3 regions of the Sediminibacillus sp. JSM 1682029 genome follow, and region 2 is predicted to be linked to each of the others. Evidence: riboswitches for the same ligand, from Rfam matches in the RefSeq annotation. Region 2 holds a riboswitch; each other region holds the start of a gene.
What was found. A riboswitch is a leader RNA that binds a small molecule or an ion and turns the genes downstream of it on or off. The one in region 2 is predicted to bind thiamine pyrophosphate.
Positions count from the first base shown of each region.

Region 1: another riboswitch for thiamine pyrophosphate. It lies ahead of tenA (thiaminase II); the one in region 2 lies ahead of thiT (energy-coupled thiamine transporter ThiT).
Region 3: another riboswitch for thiamine pyrophosphate. It lies ahead of tenI (thiazole tautomerase TenI); the one in region 2 lies ahead of thiT (energy-coupled thiamine transporter ThiT).

Region 1 is NZ_JBEWYY010000013.1:65,928-73,488, reverse strand. It holds gene ABVF09_RS17565 (D-alanyl-D-alanine carboxypeptidase family protein) at 1-44, opposite strand, end outside; gene lepB (signal peptidase I) at 270-821, shown strand; gene ABVF09_RS17555 (transcriptional regulator SplA domain-containing protein) at 1,201-1,458, shown strand; gene splB (spore photoproduct lyase) at 1,451-2,479, shown strand; TPP riboswitch at 2,540-2,642, shown strand; gene tenA (thiaminase II) at 2,816-3,520, shown strand; gene thiD (bifunctional hydroxymethylpyrimidine kinase/phosphomethylpyrimidine kinase) at 3,544-4,371, shown strand; gene thiM (hydroxyethylthiazole kinase) at 4,364-5,161, shown strand; gene thiE (thiamine phosphate synthase) at 5,165-5,809, shown strand; gene ABVF09_RS17525 (type 1 glutamine amidotransferase domain-containing protein) at 5,964-6,488, shown strand; gene ABVF09_RS17520 (DUF456 domain-containing protein) at 6,601-7,074, shown strand; gene ABVF09_RS17515 (DUF3817 domain-containing protein) at 7,188-7,484, opposite strand.
Region 2 is NZ_JBEWYY010000001.1:264,419-271,979, reverse strand. It holds gene ABVF09_RS01370 (N-acetylmuramoyl-L-alanine amidase family protein) at 1-315, shown strand, start outside; gene ABVF09_RS01365 (M3 family oligoendopeptidase) at 569-2,362, shown strand; gene ABVF09_RS01360 (cation:proton antiporter) at 2,715-3,899, shown strand; gene ABVF09_RS01355 (universal stress protein) at 3,979-4,392, shown strand; TPP riboswitch at 4,497-4,598, shown strand; gene thiT (energy-coupled thiamine transporter ThiT) at 4,691-5,281, shown strand; gene ABVF09_RS01345 (hypothetical protein) at 5,316-5,465, shown strand; gene ABVF09_RS01340 (YflT domain-containing protein) at 5,840-6,199, opposite strand; gene ABVF09_RS01335 (DUF1028 domain-containing protein) at 6,387-7,250, shown strand; gene ABVF09_RS01330 (hypothetical protein) at 7,446-7,561, shown strand, end outside.
Region 3 is NZ_JBEWYY010000008.1:141,832-149,392, forward strand. It holds gene ABVF09_RS14435 (sialate O-acetylesterase) at 192-1,034, shown strand; gene ABVF09_RS14440 (PadR family transcriptional regulator) at 1,077-1,589, shown strand; gene ABVF09_RS14445 (thiazole biosynthesis adenylyltransferase ThiF) at 1,905-2,924, opposite strand; gene ABVF09_RS14450 (thiazole synthase) at 2,917-3,687, opposite strand; gene thiS (sulfur carrier protein ThiS) at 3,690-3,893, opposite strand; gene thiO (glycine oxidase ThiO) at 3,909-5,033, opposite strand; gene tenI (thiazole tautomerase TenI) at 5,063-5,683, opposite strand; TPP riboswitch at 5,825-5,927, opposite strand; gene ppsA (phosphoenolpyruvate synthase) at 6,268-7,561, opposite strand, start outside.

The DNA of each region.
Region 1 (7,561 bases), on a different contig from region 2:
AGCAGAAGAAAAACAAAAATGAGTGTGTACGTAAATGCTTTCATTTAAATTACCTCCATGAATAAAGACGACACAAAAAGCGAATAGTCTACAAAAAATATACTGAAAGTTTTTGACCTGGCGATATAAAATGGTGACAAGAACGAACTGCAGTTTTTCCACTCGTGCTTGATTACATTAGTTAAGGTGCTTTGCCTAGTTAAGATAAAAGGAAGAGCGTCGCATAATATCCCGCGATTTGCTTCCTGCAAAAAAGGTTGGGGAGATAAATGAATAACAGTAGCTTGAAACATGAAGTGCTATCCTGGCTGAAAACTATTTTGGTGGCACTAACAGTTGTCATCGTATGCCGTCATTTTTTGATTACGCCATCGATTGTGGAAGGTGAGTCGATGATGCCGACTTTGCATGATGGTGATCGTATCATCCTCAGCAAAATAGGAAAAGTTGAACGGTTCGATGAAATTGCCTTTCAGGCACCCGACTCTGACGATGCTTATGTAAAACGGGTCATCGGCCTGCCGGGCGACAAAGTCGAAATGAAGGAAGATGTCCTTTATATCAATGACAAGCAAGTGGATGAACCGTACTTGGAAGAATACAAAAAAAGTTTATCGCAAAGCCAGTATCTCACAAACGATTTTACACTGAAAGAGATTGCCGGCAAAAGCACTGTACCGGAAGGCTGCCTTTTCGTTCTGGGAGACAATCGACTGGTCAGCAAAGATAGCAGATACTTTGGATTCATCAAAGATGAAAGCGTCATCGGCGATGTCAAATTGAGGATATGGCCATTAGAAGCCATCGGCATACCCGAATAAAAAAGGGGGCGGTTCCAAAAGTCTTTCACCGACTTATGGAACCACCCCCTTTCTAATGGACACTTCCGAAGGGAATTTGGCCGAAACAGGAGAATGGGGGTCAGTCCCCACAAAGGGACAATACGAGATAGATTTGTAAAGATAGTGAAAATGGGGCCAGTCCCCGAAAGGCGGATTCGTCAACATATAGTAAGTTTATACGTCATTTCGAGTGTATATGGTGGTTCACGGGCGGCCGCGTGTATAGATGGGGTCTGTCCCCGAAGCCCGGTCCTGGAACATGTCGGTGGGATTTCTGGGGTTGATGGGGACTGACCCCGTTTATTTTTTGGGGGGATTGGGATAATAAGGTTATCTTGATGGAGAGTTGGGTGAGATGATGGAATATAATCAGGGTTATATGCCTGGTGAGGTGGTCTATGTGATCATCCGGAATCCGCATGTGCAAGGGGTGGCCAATGTGCAGGAGGCTGCCGTCGTGGCTGATCCGGAAAATGGAAATGAACTGGCGTTGTTTTTGTATGATACATACTATCCCTTGACGGAAGAAGTGGCGGTGTACCGCTCGGAACAGGAAGCAGAACATGCATACCAGGCTGCGTTTGGTACCGAGGATTCGGAGGGGTTGCATGGTTAAACCTTTTGTCCCGCAGTTGGTATATGTGGAACCGAAGGCCATGGAGTATCCCCTTGGCCGCGAACTTGTCGATAAATTTAACGGGATGGGGATCGAAATCCGGGAAACGACCTCCCATAATCAGGTCCGCAATTTGCCGGGTGAAAACGATTTTCAGAAGTACCGCAATGCAAAATCCACCCTCGTTGTAGGGATAAGAAAGACACTGAAATTTGATACCTCCAAGCCTTCTGCTGAATATGCGATTCCGTTCGCGACGGGGTGCATGGGGCACTGCCATTATTGTTACTTGCAAACGACGATGGGCAGCAAGCCGTACATCCGGACTTATGTCAACACCGAGGAAATTTTTGACGCAGCGGAAAAATACATGCGTGACAGGGCGCCTGAATTTACGCGATTCGAGGCTTCCTGTACTTCGGATATCGTCGGGATTGATCACCTGACCCACACGTTGAAACGGGCAATCGAGTATTTTGGAAAATCGACTTACGGGAAACTTCGCTTTGTGACCAAGTTTGCCCATGTCGATCACCTTCTGGATGCCGAACATAACGGCAGGACCAGGTTCCGATTCAGTATCAATGATGATTATGTAATCAAGTACTTTGAACCGGGGACCTCAAGACTTGCCGAGCGGATCGGAGCAGCGGTCAAAGTGGCAGAGGCCGGTTATCCGCTCGGTTTTATCGTTGCGCCGATTTACTTGCATGAAGGCTGGCAGGAAGGCTATCCGGAAATGCTGGAAAGGCTGGCAGATGCACTTCCATCTTCCGCAAAAAAAGATCTGACATTCGAACTGATCCAGCATCGGTTTACGCAGCCCGCTAAACGGGTCATTGAAAAAAATTATCCGATGACCAAACTGGAGTTGGACGAATCAAAGCGAAAATGGAAATGGGGCAGGTATGGTATTGGCAAGTACGTCTATAAGGACGAGGAACAGGAAGAAATGAAAGATGTATTGAAGTCGACCATCCACAAGCTTTTTCCAAAGGCAACAATCGAATATTTCACATGATCGTGGCTTGTTTGACATTATGGTCCATTCATGTTTTAGTGAAAGTAGTTAAATATTTTGGAAGTCCACTAGGGGCGCCTGTAAGGCTGAGATAAGGAATAACCTTGGTCCCTTAGAACCTGAACTGGTTAGTACCAGCGTAGGAAAGTGGAGACGGGATACGTATATCTATGGATAAACCTTACCAAGATTGTATAAACCGCTCCAGTTTTCTGGAGCGGTTTTTTTGCGTTCCGGGAACTGTGCGGCTGACTGCACACTATTTCTCCGATATGGACTCCCCTCCATTTCCCAGAGGTTCCGGACTTCCTCCAAAAAAAGGGAGGAGTTTTTACCATGACATTTTCCGAACAGTTGAGAAAACAGGCAGATGAAGTTTTCAAAGGAATCCTGCAGCATCCTTTTATAAGGGGAATAGCCGCAGGAACTGTACCAAAGCAGGCTTTGATTCACTATGTAAAAGCAGATTATGAATATTTGTCTGCATTCAACCGAATATACGGCCTGGCGATTTCGAAGTGTGAGGACAGGTCCGACATGGTTTTTTTCCAGGAACAAATCGGGTTCGTCCTCAACAGTGAAATTCATCCGCATGAGAATTTTTGCAGGGTGGCAGGGGTGAACTATGAAGAACTGCAAGGAAGCCCGCTTCCGCCCACAGCAGATCACTATGTCGCCCACATGAGCAAAGCCGCCTACAGCGGAACGATGGGTGAAACCCTGGCAGCATTGCTTCCATGTCCATGGACTTATCTGGAAATCGGTTTGGCATTGAAGGAAGAAAAACAGCCTGACAATTCCCATCCGTTTTATGAATGGATTTCTTTTTATGCAGACGGAGAAATTGCAGAAGTCACTCATGAATTATGCAGGAAAATCGACCGCTGGGCAGCCAATGCCAGTGAACGGGAGAAACAAAAAGCGGCCCAGGCCTTTTTGAAAAGCTGCCTGTTGGAATACAACTTTTGGGAAATGGCCTATACACAGGAAGCATGGCCATTCTCTGTGCTTACCAATCAACAGATCCAGCCGTTGCATTAAAACTGAAAAAAGGGGGGAACCGCATGATTGCAAGTGCTTTGACCATTGCCGGAACAGATCCAACTGGAGGAGCCGGCATACAGGCAGATTTGAAAAGTTTCCAGGAAAGAGAAGTATACGGGATGAGTGTGGTCACCTCTGTAGTGGCCCAAAACACCATGGGAGTCAAGGATGTCCAGCATTTGTCAGTCGATTTTATCGAAAAACAGCTGGATGCCGTATTTGAGGATATCACTCCCGATGCGGTAAAAACGGGAATGATTGCTACGAGCGATATGATGGAACTGATAGCAGATAAATTGATAAAACGACAGTCTCCATATGTAATCGACCCGGTCATGGTGGCCAAGAGCGGTCACGCTCTGATGGAAGAGAAATCAAGACAGACGGTCAGGGATAAATTGATTCCTTTGGCTACTATTGCGACGCCGAACATTCCGGAAGCGGAAATGCTGGTCGAGTTTCCGATAAGAAATCTTTCAGATGCCAAGCGGGCAGCCAAGCTGATTGTGGAAGAGCTTGGAGCCGGAGCTGCAGTTGTGAAAGGTGGACATTTATCGGGAGAAGCTATTGATGTTTTATATGACAAACAGGAATATCATTTGTTTCAGTCGCCAAGGGTGGATACCAAGCATACCCATGGAACGGGCTGTACATTTTCTGCGGTCATCGCATCCGAGCTGGCAAAAGGAAGAGAAATATACGAAGCGGTTTCGACAGGCAAGGAATTCATCACCGCAGCGATTCATCATACCTTGGGAATCGGCAAGGGTAACGGTCCGACCAACCATTGGGGTTACCGGATACACGGGCTTCCCGGCCTGAAGGAAGGAGTGGAGTCCAATGAATGAGAATACCAGTTTACTAACGAACGTGAGAGATAAGCAACCGTTGATCCACAATATCACCAACCAAGTCGTCACCAATTTCACGGCAAATGGGCTGCTGGCCATGGGGGCTTCCCCCGTCATGGCCAATGCGGAAGAAGAAGCCGCTGACATGGCAGTAATAGCCGACGCGCTAGTATTGAATATCGGCACGCTGACTGCATCGCAGGTAAATGCGATGATCAAGGCAGGACAGGCAGCAAATCAAAAGGGGATTCCAGTCGTGTTTGATCCAGTAGGAGTCGGAGCAACCTCCTATCGTAACATGATTGCCTTGAGAATCCTGGAAGAAATCGATGTATCATTGATTCGTGCCAATGCAGGGGAAATTGCTTTTCTGGCCGGGGCAGATGCAGAAATGAAAGGTGTTGACTCAGCTTTTCAAGGTGATGCCCAAAAGATAGCAGTTGAGGCCGCGAAGCAGCTGGAAACAGCTGTGGTGCTTACTGGAGAACAAGACATCATCACGGATGGAGAAACTATATATGTAAGCAGGAATGGCCATCAATTGCAGACGAAAATTACCGGGGCAGGATGCCTGCTCAGTTCAGTGATTGCTGCCTTTTTAGCAGTGGGAAGAGAAAAACTGCCAGTCGCTGGAGCTGCTGTCAGCTATTATGGGGCAGCTGCCGAAATGGCCGCTTCCATGAGTGATGGACCGGGCAGTTTTCAGCGAGCATTTCTTGATTGCCTGTATCGGTTGGATGAGAAAGGGTGGCTGGAAAAAATGCAGTTGAAACAGGTGGATGGATAACGGATGCTCTTACGTCAGTCTTTACAAGTCTACTTTATCATGGGAAGTAATAATTGCACCGGAAATCCGTTAGCCGTTTTGGAGCAGGCGTTAGCCGGCGGCATAACCATGTTTCAGTTTAGGGAAAAGGGCCGGGGGGCAAAGACCGGTATAGATAAACAATTGCTGGCTTTGCAAATGAAAGAGTTGTGCCATCGACACCATGTCCCATTTATTGTGAACGATGATGTGGATTTGGCCATCGACGTGGGTGCGGACGGAATACATGTAGGTCAGGAAGATGAACCGATTGACTCCGTCCGCCGCCGTTGTCCAGGCCACTTTATTGTCGGAGTGTCGGCAACCAATCTGAGAGAAGCCCGTGAAGCCGACTCCGCAGGGGCAGACTATATTGGTGCCGGACCAGTTTTTGCTACTGCCACCAAACACGATGCCAAGGCACCTATCGGTATAGAAGGCTTGTCCCGGATTAGAAGGTTGATCGGCAACACACCGCTTGTAGCAATAGGCGGCATTCATGAAAAAAATGCAGAAGAGGTGATCATGGCCGGGGCGGACGGTATATCGGTCATTTCGGCAATCAGCAGAGCGGGGAATTCCTTGACAGCAGCACAGCAGTTAAAACTCCGGACGACTGTAACCGAATAGGGTTCTGTGTGAAAAAAGCATGATGCCACTGCAAAGGCTGCTTTTTCCCATCCAAAGCAGAGGGTTATTCATTTCGTAAATTGGCGTTTGATGATAAACTGAAGGGTAGTGAAGTTGCCGACAGTGGCAGCATGTAGTGAAGGAGGGTGCGAAAATGCGCTTGCAGGACAAAAAGGTCATTGCACTCGTTGCCCATGATTTCGAAGATCTGGAACTGTGGTATCCGATTCTTCGTCTTCAGGAAGAAGGAGCGACCGTGCATTTAGTCGGGGAAAAAGCCGGCGAAAAATACATTGGAAAATATGGAGTCCCTGCGATCTCGGATTATGCCTATGCTGATATAAAAGCAGAAGATTACGATGCAATCCTCGTTCCGGGAGGATGGGCGCCAGATAAAATCCGTCGCTTCCCAGAAGTATTGGAAATGCTTCGGCACATGGATCATTATGAAAAGCCGATCGGTCAGATATGCCATGCCGGCTGGGTGTTAATTTCCGCAGATATTGTCAGGGGAAGAAACGTCACCAGTACGCCTGGCATCAAGGATGATATGACAAATGCGGGCGGTAATTGGCAGGACTTACCGGTAGTTGTAGATGGACATATCGTTTCAAGCCGCCGTCCGCCGGATTTGCCTCCATATATGAAGGAGTTTGCTGATTTACTTGCCGATTCCTGATAGAAAGCGGGCTGTACAAGTTGTTGTGCAGTCTTTTTTCATCTTCTTGAATTTTCCTGAGCCGGTGGATTTACGGTGAAACCTGTGACTGAACGGAAGGGAGGTTAACGTCATAGATATTGTCATTTGGATTTTGATTGCAGCTAGTTTTCTACTAAGTTTTGCCGGAATTATTTTCCCGTTGATTCCGGCTCCCCTAATGCTCTGGATCGGCTTTTTGCTGTATTTTTTCTTTATGGACGGCGAATTATCGATACTGTTTTGGATTGCCATGGTGGTACTAACAGTCATCCTGATTGTATCGGACATCATTGCCAATAGCTATTTCGTGAAAAAATATGGCGGTTCCAAGTGGGGAGAAAGAATTGCAGCTGTTGGAGTAATTGTCGGTTCCTTTATCATTCCGCCGTTCGGAATCATCATCGTTCCGTTTGTCGCCGTGTTCTTGACGGAAATCATCCAACAGAAAACGACTGAACAGGCATGGAGGGCTTCGCTAGGTTCTTTGATGGGATTTCTCGGAGGAGCTGCAGCCAAAGTCGTCATTCAGTTAATCATGATTATTTGGTTCTTTTTTGCTATTTGATAAAAAGCAGCCTTTCATCGCCGGCTCGGCGGGAGGCTGCTTTTTATCATCGTTATACTTCTGTCTCCCTCGAGGTCTAAGCTTGCCGGGAGCACCGAGGCGTCCCGTGCATTTTAGACATAACGGGATTTCTGTAGACGATAATCCAATACATAGTTGCCAAAAGGGATGAAAGCTACCAGCAGGGAGCCGAACAGCCACTTGAACGCCCAGCGGATTTTAATTGTCGTATAGGCTATGACCAGCAGGTACACGACAAAGAAAAAACCGTGAAGGGAGCCGACCAGGGTGACTACCTCCGGGAAGCCTGCTATGTATTTCAATGGCATGGCGATAAACAAAAGGACGACAAGAGAAGTTCCTTCGATCATGCCGAATATCCGGAACAGTCGAATTGGGGAGTTCAACATGCGATACCTCCATTCCAAACATGTTTTCTTCTTTAGTATAATAGATAAAAGGATGCTAAACTATAGATTGCCGAATG
Region 2 (7,561 bases):
ACGGCAGACTATGGCAAGGTTCAAATCTATGCAGATCCAAGTACAGGAGCAAAAGTTGCCCAGGGAAACAAAAACAGTAAAAATCAACAGACTTTCGCCGGCCACAGGTTGGAAAGCAAAGTGGATAATTTACGATACTACAACCGCCCCTCTTGGAGTGACGCCCATATGGTGAATACTATTGACAAGGGAATCGGGTTTCCGGAAATCGTCGACAAAGTGAAAGTGGGAAAAAGTTATCAATACAAAGTCAAAAATTCCAAAGGATCAGTTTATTATCTTACAGCCAATCCCTCGTACGTCCGCGTCCTTTGACCTTATCTTCAGAACAGATATGAAAGAATAAGAAAAATCGCGGGCAAAGTCGGGGACTGACCCTCTTCTAACAAAGTCTGCAAACTTCTGCAGAAAACCGTTGGTGAGGGTCAGTCCCCATAGTGATTTCCTTCTCACGAAAAAAGCGGTATAATAGAATACCAAAATAGGGAAATAACAAGTAGAAATAAGAGGGAGTGTGCTGTCCTCCCTCTTTCTTGCTATTTTGCTAGAGAAAAAGGAGTGGTGTTGGATGAATAGTAGATATAATCCGCGCTGGGATTTGGAATCTATTTTTCCGGGAGGAAGTGAATCGGCCGAGCTTCAAAACTACATATCCGTTTTGGAAACGGATTTACAGCAGCTTTCCCAGCAAGTGAAAGGGTTTCCGTTGCCTGAAGAGCCTGAAGATGTGGCTTACATGGAAAGCATGATAAGCTTATTGGAAAAAGTATCCAAACAAGTAGGGGAGGTGTCGGCATTTGTCAGTTGCCTGACGGCTGAGGATGTACATGACTATAAGGCAAAACTGCTCGTAGGTAAAAGAAGCGAACTCAGTGCAGCATATGCTGCGAATTTAACGATACTGGATCGTAAATTTGTACAAATTGATTCAGATGTATGGAACGGCCTCCTTCAACAACCGACACTCTCACCGTTCTCCTTCATTCTTGATGAAAGGCGGCGAAAAGCGATGGACAAACTGCCGGTCGAACAGGAAATACTTTTGAACGATCTGGCGGTAGATGGTTATCATGCTTGGGGTGAAATGTATGATGCCATTGTGGCGAAAATGGGAATAGATTGGGAAGAAGACGGAAAAAAAGAACGGTTATCCATCGGACAGGCGGCTAACTTATTGAGCAGTTCCAATCGAAACGAACGTAAGTCCGCTTTTGACAAGCTGGAAAAGGCATGGCTGGAGCAAACGGATTTGTTCAGCGAAACGATCAATCATCTAGCTGGTTTTCGCCTTCAGACATACAAACATCGGCATTGGGAAAATGTTTTGAAAGAACCAGTCCAGTATAACCGGATGAGCGAGAAAACACTAAATGCGATGTGGGAGGCAATATCCAATAACAAAACCCCTTTTGTATCTTACCTCAAACGAAAAGCTGAATTGCTCGGACTTGAAAAATTGAGCTGGTTTGACCTCGATGCCCCAGTAGGGGAGAATAACAAGACGATCGATTACGATGATGCTGCAAGGATCATCATCGAGCAATTCAGCCGCTTCAGCACCGGGATGGCAGAATTTGCCCAAATGGCCTTCGATGAACGCTGGATTGAAGCAGAAAATCGTCCTGGTAAACGTCCGGGAGGTTTTTGTACAAGTTTTCCCGTTAGTCAGGAAACGCGTATCTTTATGACTTATTCAGGTACTCCTTCCAATGTAGCAACATTGGCTCATGAGCTGGGACACGGATATCACCAGTTCGTGATGAACGATATAGAAATTTTGAATCAAGACTATGCAATGAATGTAGCCGAAACAGCTTCTACTTTCGCAGAAATGATTGTAGCTGATGCCGCTGTGAAAAACGCCGAAACAAAAGAAGAAAAAATCTCATTACTGGATGATAAAATACAACGTAGTGTGGCGTTTTTCATGAATATCCATGCCCGTTTCCTGTTTGAAACCCAATTTTATGAGGAACGGAAAAAAGGTCTTGTTTCCGCTGAACGTCTGAATCAATTGATGAAAAAAGCACAAAAGGATGCGTATTGTAATGCGTTGTACGGATATGATCCGACTTTCTGGGCATCTAAACTACATTTTCATATTACCGATGTCCCTTTTTACAACTTTCCTTACACATTCGGCTATCTGTTCAGCCTAGGCATTTATGCCGATGCATTGGAAACTGAACAAGGATTCGAGGACAAATATGTGGCACTTTTAAGGGACACTGGACGTATGACCGTGGAGGAATTGGCTAAAAAACATTTGGATGTCCACTTGGACAGAATGGAGTTTTGGGAGAAGGCCATTCAATTGTGCAGAGACGATGTGGAAGAATTCTTAAAGCTGACCGAGCGATGAAGACTTGTCAATACAGTGGAAATGGGTCAAAAGCACGGCGGTCAAAACGAAAACCGAACGATTACAATTCGTTCGGTTTTTATATTTTAAAAAGCATGGCAATGCACTGAGTGACTAGCAAATGAAGCAAATCTCACTCCGGCAGGGTACTTCGCTTCACACGATAATATCCCGGTCTCTTCTCTCTATGGAAAATTTCGCTTCATTCAACATTGCTTGATGGAGGATACGATACGGTTTTCGAGGATGCAGTTTAAAGGCGGCAGAAAAAGATATGTATATACTGCCAGTTTAAGCTGCTTGCTTTAAGGCTAAAGAATAGAAATGAATGTTGTAGAAGGGAGTCTCGGTCATGTTAGCGCATCAGATCGTTTTGCTATTATTTATAGGTTATATCGTTTTTTCCATCGACAAAAAACAGAAGTATTTTCCGGTGCCGATGGTGTTGGTACTTTTAGGAATCGTGCTATCGTTTATTTCTTACTTCGATTCTCTCAAAATAACGAAAGAGATTATTTTCAACGTTTTTTTACCAGCCTTGTTGTTCACTTCCGCATACCAGTTTTCGCTTGATTCGTTAAAGAAAAATAAATGGATCATTGCTTCGCTTACTACTGTAGGCCTAATGGCGACTGCTGGACTTCTGGGAGTCGCCATCTATTTTATCAGTGGACCTTTCCTTCAAATTTCCCTGTTAGGAGCGCTTTTAATTGCGGCAATCCTGACACCGACTGATCCTGTCTCGGTCGTTTCCATATTGAAGCAATCAACGGGAAATGAAAAAATTGCCGATATTGTAGAAGGTGAATCGATGGTTAACGATGGAACAAGCATCGTTGTCTACTCGGTACTTTTGACCATGTATAAAAGTGGAGAATCGTTCTCGATCGGTTCCTTCTTAGGTGAATTTTTACTCGTGTCTGCAGGCGGAATCATCCTGGGGATCATTTTTGGCTGGCTTCTCAGCAGGGCCGTCCATTATACACATCATAAACAATACCAGGTTATGCTCAGTATTATCGTCGCGTACGGCAGCTTCCATATTGCAGAAAAAATCGGGGTTTCTGGTGTCTTGGCAACTGTCACTGCTGGGATCATGCTCTCCTGGGAATTCGGTAAAACGGAAAAAGAAGACTATTTCCATGAATCACTTGACGGATTTTGGACCATTGTTGAGCCGTCTGTGTTAGCGCTCATTTTCTTGCTTATTGGCATTGATGCGGCAGATTATCTTGCATTTCCAGGCTGGATCCTTGCTTTTATCATTTTTGTTTTATCGCTTGTTGTCCGTTTCCTTGTACTGGCTGGTTTTACGAGCGTCGTTCCTGCCTGGAGAAAAAAATTCAGTGCAGGGGACGTTGGTTTGATTACTTGGTCCGGGATAAAAGGGACGATGTCGGTCGCCCTATTGCTGGGATTAGAAGCTGGGGTGGATAAAGATAATGTTCTAGTTTCATTGACTTTCGCCGCCATATTGTTGTCATTAGTCATTCAAAGTGTCGGCGTCTATCCACTGACAAAAGAAAAAGAAAAATAATCAGCTTGTGAACATTTTTTCTCGACAGATGGTGCCTTTCTTTTCTTAATTGAATAGACTGCAATAGAGGTGAACGCCCATGCAGAAAATTTATTTGGTGCCAGTCGATGACAGTGAGCAATGTCTATCCGCAGTCGACCATGCTGTAGAAGCGGCGCTTGCAAGTGGATATGGAATCCAATTGTTGAACGTCCAGCCGAAAGTCCATACCCAGTATGCGCAATCAAAAGTCGGGATAAAGAAGTTGGAAAACTACAAAAAGGAAACATCCGGCAAAATCCTGGATCGGGCAGAAAAGAGGACAAAGGGGCTGGTGGAGGTTGTATGTAAAACGCGCTGGGGAATCCCTGCAGTGGAAATATGTGAAGAGGCCAAAGGGAAAGCTATAAAGGGAATTTTTCTAGCTCCTAGAAAACCAAAGAAAAAGCTAGGAAGCATCACTTATAAAGTCCTGCAAAAGTCGACTGTACCAGTGACTGTCATTCCAGTTTGACGATAAGCATTGATACTACCGCTTGGCACGACTTTCTATTCGCGCCGGATTTTTGCAGTACAGGGCAGTTTTCGTTATACTTTGTTTAACAAAAAAATGGTGCCGAAGCCTTCAGGGGGAGCCAACTGGCTGAGAGTGGACGTAGTTGTCCAGACCCTTTGAACCTGTTAGGTGATGCTAGCGTAGGGATGGCGGCTTTTTTGATGGCAATGAAGCAATGCAACGGGTATTTCCATCAGGAAGCTTCCCCCGCATTGCTTTTTTGTTGTCGTTAACCAAAATGAAGGGGGTGGGCACTATGGAATCAAGGCAAACACTATTTTTGGTCGAGGTAGCCATTATGTCTGCTATGGCGCTCGTACTTGATATTATTCCTTTCTTGTCGTTCAAAATCTGGCCGCAAGGCGGCTCTGTCTCATTTGCCATGATACCAGTATTCCTTGTTGCTTTCCGATGGGGAGTAAAAGGCGGATTGTTAAGCGGCCTATTGTTCGGGGCTTTTCAAGTCGTGACCGGTACAGCTTATATTCTTACACCTTTACAGGGATTGATTGAATACGGTTTTGCATTTACAGCTCTCGGAACGGCAGGAGTGGTATCTGCAAAAGTACAAGAATCATTGAAAGCTGGAAAAAATTCAGCATTTATTGTGTATATTGTACTTGGAGTGCTTTTGGGATGCACTGGACGCTTTTTGGGTCACTTGTTGGCGGGAGTTTTCTTCTTTTCGGAAAACGCACCCGAAGGACAACCGATTTGGCTTTATTCCGCTGTATATAATGGATCTTACATGCTTCCGGCATTTATTTTGAGTTCGATTGTCATTTCCTTTTTGTTCTACAAACAGCCAAGATTGGCAGAAGCAAGGTCTGGGTCGCAAGGAAAATGAGTATAGGGGAAGTAAAAGGAAGGCGGGATTCTTAATGAAGGAACTTATCGGCAATTGTAATCGTTGTGATGATGCTGTTTACTGTAAAGATGGTTTTTTTGATGGTGTTCTCCATGAGGGGAAACTGCTTTGCATTGTTTGTAGTGAACAAGCCGAATCGGAAGAAGCATCAACGAAAAGATGAATATGTTTTAAGTACATGGATTGGATGTAATGATTAAAGCTTCTCGGACTTGCGGTTTCTTTTTCCGTAAGGAAGCCAAGATAAAAAGGGGCTGCCGCAACAGGAGGGAACTGAAAAACGTCCTTTTTGTTTTCGGCGTTTGTCGGGGGATTTCACAAGTTGCCTGTCAGCGGATGCTTGCCGCAGGGGCGGCCATAGCTGACTATGTCAAGAAGGTCACATGACCAAGTGAATTTTCGCTCGAGTCCTTCCTGCAGCCCTCACTAAAACCTTTTGAAATTACGCGAAAAGCGGTCTGAATGGAGTGAACTCCCATACAGACCGCTTTTTTTAGGATTCTGCCTACCCTGGCATTCCAGTTTTGCTTCCACCTCTTACAGAGTTTCGGTTAATAATTGTTCGACATTATCTGTATTGGTGACCACTAGCAAAACTTTTCCTTCATCTAACTCTTCCTCATAATTGTTGGCTTCCACATCCGACAAACCAACTTCTTTCAGCTTGGTACGAAGCTCGTCTCCTTTTTTATTGAACATATTACCTACGGCGCTCTTTAGATTCATTTCGTTCAATCCGATGGTGTTGGCGTCAGCATTATCTGCAACGCGTTTCGTACGGTCACTGTCATGTGCCAGAACATAAACGTTATCTTTATCAATGCCCTTTTGACTTAGCTTGTTTACATCCTGTTGCAACTGTTCGTCATTCGTATATTTGCGGATAAATGGTGACATTGAAAGTCCTCCTTTTTTATTTTCCATTTCATTAGTAAAATACCCGTCCTGCATAGAACGAAACACTTGGATGGGGGGGCTTAATTCGTTGCCCGGTATCAGAAAAGAGTCAATTTTCAAGTAAAAACATTGTTGTTAAGGGAGGGATGCTCTAAAATAATTACAAGTCATTAAGGGGAGGATGAGGATGGAAAATAAAAAAATAGTAGCAACTTTTTCGATTGTCGGAGTGGATCCGGATACAGGAGAACACGGGATTGCTGTTCAATCAAAGTTTATTGCGGTAGGAGCTGTCGTCCCCTGGGCGAGGGCAGGGGCGGGAGCAGTCGCTACCCAGGCATTTGCCAATCCTTCATACGGCCCGCGGGGGCTTGAGCTCCTTGAAAAAGGTTATGCACCAGAAGAAGTTATCGAACAGTTGATCAAAGATGACCCGCAGAGGGAAGAACGTCAGGTCGGAATAGTGGACGCAAAGGGAAACAGCGCTACTTTCACTGGGAAGCAATGTTATGATTGGGCAGGTGGAATCCATGGCCGAAACTTCGCAGCCCAGGGGAACATCCTTGTAAATGAGGCAACTGTTGCCCAAATGGCGAGAACCTTCGAACAAACGGAGGGGAATCTGGCTGAACGTTTGCTGGCATGTCTGCAAGCGGCACAAGAAGCTGGTGGAGACAGCAGAGGAAAACAGTCGGCGGCACTGTATGTTGTAAAAGAAAAAGGTGGGTATGGCGGTTTGAATGACAGGCTTGTCGATTTACGGGTTGACGACCATCCGGAGCCGATTGAGGAAATCGCGCGTCTTTATCAGCTCCAACAGCTTTATTTTGGAGAGACCAAACCGGACAATATCCTTCCGCTTGAGGGAACTGTAAAGCAGCAGGTGATTTCTGGCTTAATAGGCAAGGGTTATATAAGGAGCGAAGGAGTCTCCGATGAAGAACTTCAGAAGCGCTTGACGGAGTACCTCCATACCGAGAATTTCGAGGAAAGGGAATTAGAAACAGGGAAGATAGATAAAGAAGTATTGGAGTTTTTAAATAAGCAGTAGCTTTAATCTTTAGTCGTCTTAGCCAGGTTGGGCTAAGGCGTTTTTTATAGGGGCGGTTTTGTGTTTTTCCTTGTTTCAAGAAGAAGTCCAAGGAATCCTCCAAGAATGCTTTTCGAGGAACGGAACTCTGTGTACTCCCGTTGCATAGGCTATAGCACTCACACAAGCAGTACCAGTTGAAGGGGGTTCCTTGCTATGGAGTTGACTTTTTCCCATTGGTTGTACGGTTTTTTTACATTTTTAATCATCCTTACCATGATTTTTCGGAAGGGCGTGGTACTGCCGACACTGCTGGGTACCTTTCTAGTTGC
Region 3 (7,561 bases), on a different contig from region 2:
GAGGAACTAACGAATCTATTTGACAAAGAGTCTAATTAGACTATAATGAAGAAGCACCCATAGTCTAATTAGACTCTTTCCATCGCCCGAATATTTCTTTGCCACATCCATACATGTAAGGGCTAAAAAGTAGACAGTTAGCGAAAAGCGGAACCATTTCATCTTAATTACCGTAAGAAAGGTTGAAAACAATGAAATCATTTTTAATGCTAGGCCAGTCCAATATGGCTGGTCGGGGATTCATTCATGATACAACTCCCATTTATAATGAAAGAATAAGTATGCTGCGTAATGGAAGGTGGCAGATGATGACCGAACCAATCAATTATGACCGGCCTGTATCCGGCATAAGTCTGGCGGGTTCATTTGCAGAAGCCTGGTGCCAGCATAATCAAGAGGACACCATTGGCTTAATACCTTGTGCCGAGGGAGGAAGCTCACTGGATGAATGGGCTGTGGATAAAACTCTATTCAGACACGCACTAAGCGAAGCTAAATTTGCCATGGAGACTAGTGAATTAACCGGCATTCTGTGGCATCAAGGAGAAAGTGATAGTATAAACGGCAACTATAAGGTCTACTACGATAATTTGCTTTTGATTGTCGAGACGCTTAGAAAAGAGCTGGATGCTCCGGAAATTCCCTTTATCATTGGTGGCTTAGGAGATTTCTTAGGCAAAAAAGGATTCGGAAAGCACTGTACGGAGTATCACCTCGTCAACGAAGAGCTGCAACGATTTGCTTTTGAACAAGCTAATTGTTACTTTGTCACAGCTTCCGGTTTAACTTCCAATCCCGATGGTATTCATCTTGATGCAGTTTCACAAAGAAAATTTGGTCTGCGTTATTTTGAAGCCTTTAGCAATAAACAACATGTCTTAAAGCCATTAAATAATGAGAACGGATTAATCAATCGTATGCCTGGAGCCTACACAAAAACGGAAAAGATCTATATAAAAAGTATGGATTTGGCACAAGGAAAAATATCCTATGAGGAATTCGAGTCCTCCTTAGCGCAAATCAACAATCGTTGATTCCATGGTGATTGTCTTGAGGAATTTAAAGGAGGTATTTTTTTGATACCGTTACTGATTTTAGGTTTATTGAAACAAAATCCCGGTTCATACGGATACGAATTGCTTGCCTTGATGAAAGAGAGACACTATCAATATGTTGTGAATTTCACGAAGGGTTCCTTCTACTATAATCTTCAACAGCTGGAAGAAAAACATTATATTGAAAAAGTCGATCAATTAGACAACACGCGAGAGAAACGCAATTACATCATCACGGAACTAGGGGATAAAGAATTTGATAGATTGATGGTCAAGTATGGATCAAAGACAGATTATATAAATTTATCATTTTATGCCGCCATGTTGTTTGCAGATGAGTATGATAGCAACGAACTGGCAAAACTTATTAAAATACAAATCGAGCAAACGAAAAAGAAAATCTCCTTGATAGAGCAATCGCTAACCACTTTTGATGAAAAGAACCATTTCAAGAAGTTACTGGAGAATTCACGTTCCCATCATATCGTGAATGTTAAATGGTTTGAAGAACTATTAATGGATATAAAAAAATAAGGCAACCATTAAAAAAGCGCCTGCCACTCCTTGCATATGTCACATTCGACATACAAGAGTGCCAGGCACTTTCCATCAGTCAGCTTTGTAAATCATTTTTCCTTCCTTATCAACATGCTCTCTTAGATTCATGTTAGCATCATTCTTCCCCTCTTGGCATCCTACTATCATCATGAAAGGTAACACCATAAACAAAATTAATATAAACTTCATCAGGTATCACCATCCTATATTATTTTTCCTTTATTATAATGGAAATAGCGAGATTATTGTTTCGATTACAAATTTTTATAGAAATAGAGCTCCTAAATGATCCTATCCCACGTATCGGTGATACAACGTCTTTGCTTCTGATATATCCTGTGTACCATGGACCAGCACCCGTCCATCCTGAAAGATGACAAGGCGGAAATCTCCAATTGAAAAAGAAAGCAAATAAGGATTTTGCGAAACCTTGCCGCCTTGTTTTGATAATCGCTCCGCCAGCTCTTGCAAGTTTCTGCTCCTCTGCTTTGCGGGACGAATTTGCACTGTATCCCGCCCGCACAAAACTGCTGTTTTTGCCTGGTTGTAATACGACAGAAAAGGATAGGAAGGGGCTTGACCGCAAGATGGACAATCTTCCTTCCTCAGCTTATCGACTTGAATGGCCGTATGCTGATTTTTCCATAAATCAAAGGAGACAAGTTTTTTCCGCAACGATTTCTTGTCTTCAACTAATATCTTTAACGCTTCTGCCGTTTGATACGCGACCACCATTTGGACAGCCGGACTGATGATTCCTGCCGTATCGCAGGTTATCCCTCCCATCGGCACAGTTTCAAGCAGACAATGCAAACAAGGAGTCTCTCCCGGCAAAATCGTATAGCTAATTCCATAGCTTCCTACACATGCTCCATATATCCACGGAATACGATATTTTTGAGCTATGTCGTTTATAATCAGGCGAATGTCAAAATTATCGGTGGCATCGATGATTAAATCCACCTTATCCATCAATTGCTCTATTTCCTCTACTGACACATCCATTACTATGGCTTCAATGATGACCTCGGAATTAATCGATTGAAGACGTTTTTCTGCTGCCACGGCTTTTGGCAAGCGTTTTTGAGCATCTTCTTCTGCATACAACTGCTGTCTCTGGAGATTGCTCCATTCCACGTAATCCCGGTCAGCAATCGTCAGCTTTCCCACTCCTGCTCGGACAAGGGCTTCGGCGACTCCAGTACCCAGGGCTCCTGCACCGATTATCAACACATGCTTGCTGCTAATTTTATCCTGTCCTTCTTTCCCGATGGGTGCGAACAATTCCTGGCGAGAATAACGCTCACTCAAGTACACTCAATCCTTCCATTGGACTGCTTGCTGTTGCGTAGCGTTTTTTCGGAATGCGTCCCGCTTCATACCCCAATCTTCCAGCTTCAATCGCCATTTTCATTGCCTCTGCCATTTTCACAGGATCGCCGGCACCAGAAACAGCAGTATTCAACAGTACTCCATCCGCTCCCATCTCCATTGCAATCGCAGCATCTGAAGGTGTCCCAATGCCAGCATCCACGATGACAGGTACATTCGATTGTTCGATGATAAACCGGAGATTCAATGGATTGACAATACCTTGCCCGGACCCGATCGGAGATGCCCCAGGCATAATCGCATGACAGCCTAATTCCTCTAACCGTTTCGCTAACAGAACATCATCCGACGTATACGGAAGTACAATAAAGCCTTCTTCCAACAACATTTCCGCTGCTTTTAGCGTCTCTATCGGATCCGGCAGGAGTGTTTTTTGATCCCCTATCACTTCTACTTTAATCATGTCACATAATCCAGAAGCCTTTGCCAGTTTCGCCGTACGGACGGCCTCCTCCGCTGTCTTGGCCCCTGCGGTATTCGGGAGCAGCGTATAATTTTCCACATCGATTTTTTCAAGAAAATCGGGCTGACCAGCATCAAAAATATTCATTCTGCGGACGGAAAAAGTCAGGATATCTGTGTCTGAAACTTCTATTGCTTTCTTTTGCACATCAAAGTCCGGGTATTTACCTGTCCCTAGCAAAAGTCTTGAAGAAAATTCGTAATCACCTATTTTGAGCATCATCATCCGCCTCCTACAAAGTTTACAATTTCGATTTTGTCCCGGTCTGAGAGCCTCGTATCTGCATGTGCATGCTTTTCTAATATGTTCTGATTCAGTTCCACAATCACAACCTTATCCCCAATTCCGAAGTACTCTAATAATGATGAAACAGTGGCAATGGTATCCGGAACTTCTACCATATCGCCGTTGATAACTAACTCCATCCCTATTCCTCCTCGTTAAAGCGTTTTCTCAAGGTGGCGATCTATCCGGAAGGCACGTAAGTCCGCTGACAGCGGTTCTCGATCTACTAATCCAGCGATCAGTTCGCCAGTAATAGGAGAAAGCAAAATGCCGTTCCGGAAATGCCCTGTTGCCACATACAACCCTTCGTACGCTGGATGCTCCCCTAAATAAGGAAGACCATCTGAAGTTTGCGGCCGAATACCAGCCCAGGCTTTTTCCCATTCTGCATGTATGATTTCAGGAACTAGTTTTTTCGCCTGCTCCATCAGATAAGAAATCCCACCCACTGTCACGGTTTGATCAAAGGTATTTGGTCGGACCGTGGCCCCTACCAGAAGGCGACCGCCTTTTTTGGGTACCAGATAACAGCTATGAGAAAAAATCGTTCCAGTCAGTAATGGTCGATGGGCGACCACGGAAAAGCACTCTCCTTTTACGGGATAAGTGTTGAAGGGAATTTCCGAATCAGGCAACAGGGATTCACTCCATGCCCCTCCCGTCAAAATCACCTTGTCACTCTCGAAGCTCCCTCCACTTGTCCTTACTCCTGCTATTTTTCCGTTGTCAAAAAGAAAAGCGAAAACTTCCGTAAACTCCCTTATTTCCACCCCCAGCACTGCAGCTGCTTTCAAAAAACCAAGCGTTATTTGCGGCGCTGCTACCTGCCCATCTTTTTCAATATACATCGCGCCCCGGATTGCTGAGGATAGGGCAGGCTCTCTCCTTCGTACTTCTTCCCGACTTATCCATTTTGCTTGTTCACCTGTCCGGTTTTGGAGTTCAATAACATGCTTAAAACGGTTTTCTTCCTCATCTGTCAAAGCCACTTTGTACATTCCTTTGTTTACTAATTCGATATCCATTCCGGTTAATTTTTTTATTTCCTTTGCAAGAGCAGGAAACATCGACCTGCTTTTCTTTGCCAAGTGGAACAAGGGACCATCTTCCTCCAGTTCAGCCTGTGCCGCCAGCATCCCCGCAGCCGCTCCAGAAGCTTTGCTTGCCAGGCGGTCCTTTTCCAGCAAAAGAACTTTTTTCCCTCTTTTGGCCAGGTTATACGCGACAGACCCCCCATTGACCCCTCCGCCAATCACAATACAATCGTACTTATCAGGCATTAAAAGTCCTCCTTTCCGCTTAGCACTTCCTATCTAAACTTGTTTGAGATAGAAAGTCGGGAAACATATTCTTTCACTTTCCCCAGAGGCTGGTTCGCCTCCAAAACACCCGACATCACAGCTACCCCTTTCGCACCAGCTTCCATCACCTCGTTTACATTGCCAGGTTTGATTCCTCCTATCGCTATCACCGGCATAGAGACAGACGATGAAACTGACCGTAATTGTTCCACTCCTCGTGGTGCTGATTCTGGTTTGGACTGGGTGGAAAAAACATGGCCAAAGAATGCATAATCAGCACCTTGCTTTTGAGCCAACGTTGCTTCTTCAAGGGAGTGAACCGAACAACCAACGCGGAATTCAGGGAAATTTCCCTTCACTGGGCCGATCGGTAAAGAATGATACGCTAAATGAACACCGTAGACCTTCATCACATGGGCAACGTCTAACCGGTCATTTACGATGATTTTAGAAATGGGAACTTGATTGTCTAGTAACAATTTAATCAGTTGATAGATTTCCATAGCCGTTTTATGCTTCTCACGGATATGAATAGCGGTTATGTATGGATGTATGTCCCCTGCGATTTTGGCTAATTTTTCTGGTCGTTGATTTCCGGTAGAAACGATATGCAGCTCTCCATTCCCCATAACCCTCCCCCCTTGGCTAGCGCTGTCTTTAATGAACTGCAGCTCCTTCGTCATATTTTCCATCGATTCGCGGGACGCAAAAAGGCCACCCGGATATAGGGGTGGCCTTTTAGTCAATATATTATAAACAGTCATAATATAAAAGTTTCAATCCCACTTCCCTACGCTGGTATTTCCCAGATCAGGTTCAAAGGGTCCAGAATACTATCTGTCTCAGCCTTATACGGCACCCCTAGTGTAAACATATGTGATTTTCATTAAGTATAACATAGCTCTTTTTTCAAGACTAGGATATAAGTGTAAATACAGGAAAAGCTCTTTCGGATTCAACAAACCACTCACCACTGGTCGCATAACCCTCTATTCATTCAAGAAACGACAGTAACATAGAATATGTTTCCCATTTCCCGCGTCACAAAAGGGACTGATTGATTTTATCACGTCTATTTAGTTGAGTCTCTCTTTGTAAATGCGTGAAGTGCCGCGAGATGCCATACTAGGTAACACATCACCATTAAATGAAATCCATAAAAAACCAATGAAGCTCGGATGAAGCACCTCATTGGTTACTATGCTAAAGAGATTTATAATTCTCTAATTTTGTTCATAATCATCCGCTGCTCGACGGATGCAACCAATCTCCTTGTGTCGGCTACCGTATCCGGGTTCACGCTCACACTGTCGATTCCTTCCTGGATAAGGAATTCTGTAAATTCGGGATACAAGGAGGGTCCCTGCCCACAGATAGAAACGCTCTTATGATGTTTATGTGCCCCTTGTATCAACATTTTGATTGCCTTCTTCACAGCAGGATTGCGTTCATCAAAGTAACCCATGGTGTTCAGAATTCCCGAATCCCGATCGGAGCCAAGTACCAACTGGGTCAGATCATTACTCCCGATACTAAACCCGTCAACCATTTTCGCGAATTCTTCCGCTTCGAATATGACGGATGGCACTTCGGCCATAATCCAAATTTTGAATTGTTGATCTTGTATGAGACCTTCCTCTGCCATGATTTCTTTGACTCTCTTTACTTCCCAAGTAGTCCTGACGAAAGGAAGCATGGTCCACACATTTATCAGTCCATAGTCTTCCCTTACTTTTTTTATGGCGCGGCATTCCAGCCTGAAACCTTCCTCGTATTCCGGAGATATATAACGGGAAACCCCTCTCCACCCGATCATCGGATTGGCTTCAATCGGTTCTACTTCTTCCCCGCCTTTTAATCCTCTGAATTCGTTGGAACGGAAGTCGCTCAACCTTACTACAACAGGCTTAGGGTAAACGTCTTGCGCTACCTTGGTGATGCCCTCGGCCATTTTATCGATAAATTGCTTTTCTTCGCCATTTCGCAATAGATACATAGGATGGGCGCCGACAAGGTGGGTGAAAATGAATTCTGTACGCATCAGTCCTATTCCATCGAACGGCAGGTCTTTGTATTTTCCGATCAAATCCGGCTCACCAAGATTCATGTAAACCTTCGTCCCGGTAATCGGAGCCAGCTGATGAAGATTCATTTGGTCGATAACGGATGGTGTCTGGTTTCTTTCTTTATCTTTTTCCTCCTTTTCCTCTAATATGCCTTGATAAACGACACCTCGTGTGGCATCCACAGTGACTTCCATTCCTTCTTTCAATACTTCGGTTGCATTGTTGGACCCGACAATACAGGGAATGCCGAACTCTCTGGAAACAATGGCAGCGTGACAAGTCCGGCCGCCTTCGTTGGTCACAACGGCTGCAGCTTTTTTCATGGCCGGCATCATGTCCGGATTGGTCATGATGGTTACCAGGATATCCCCTTCTTCCACCTTCGAAATTTCGGTGATATCTTTGATTTTCCTTACCTTCCCACTTCCCCTGCCCGGAGAT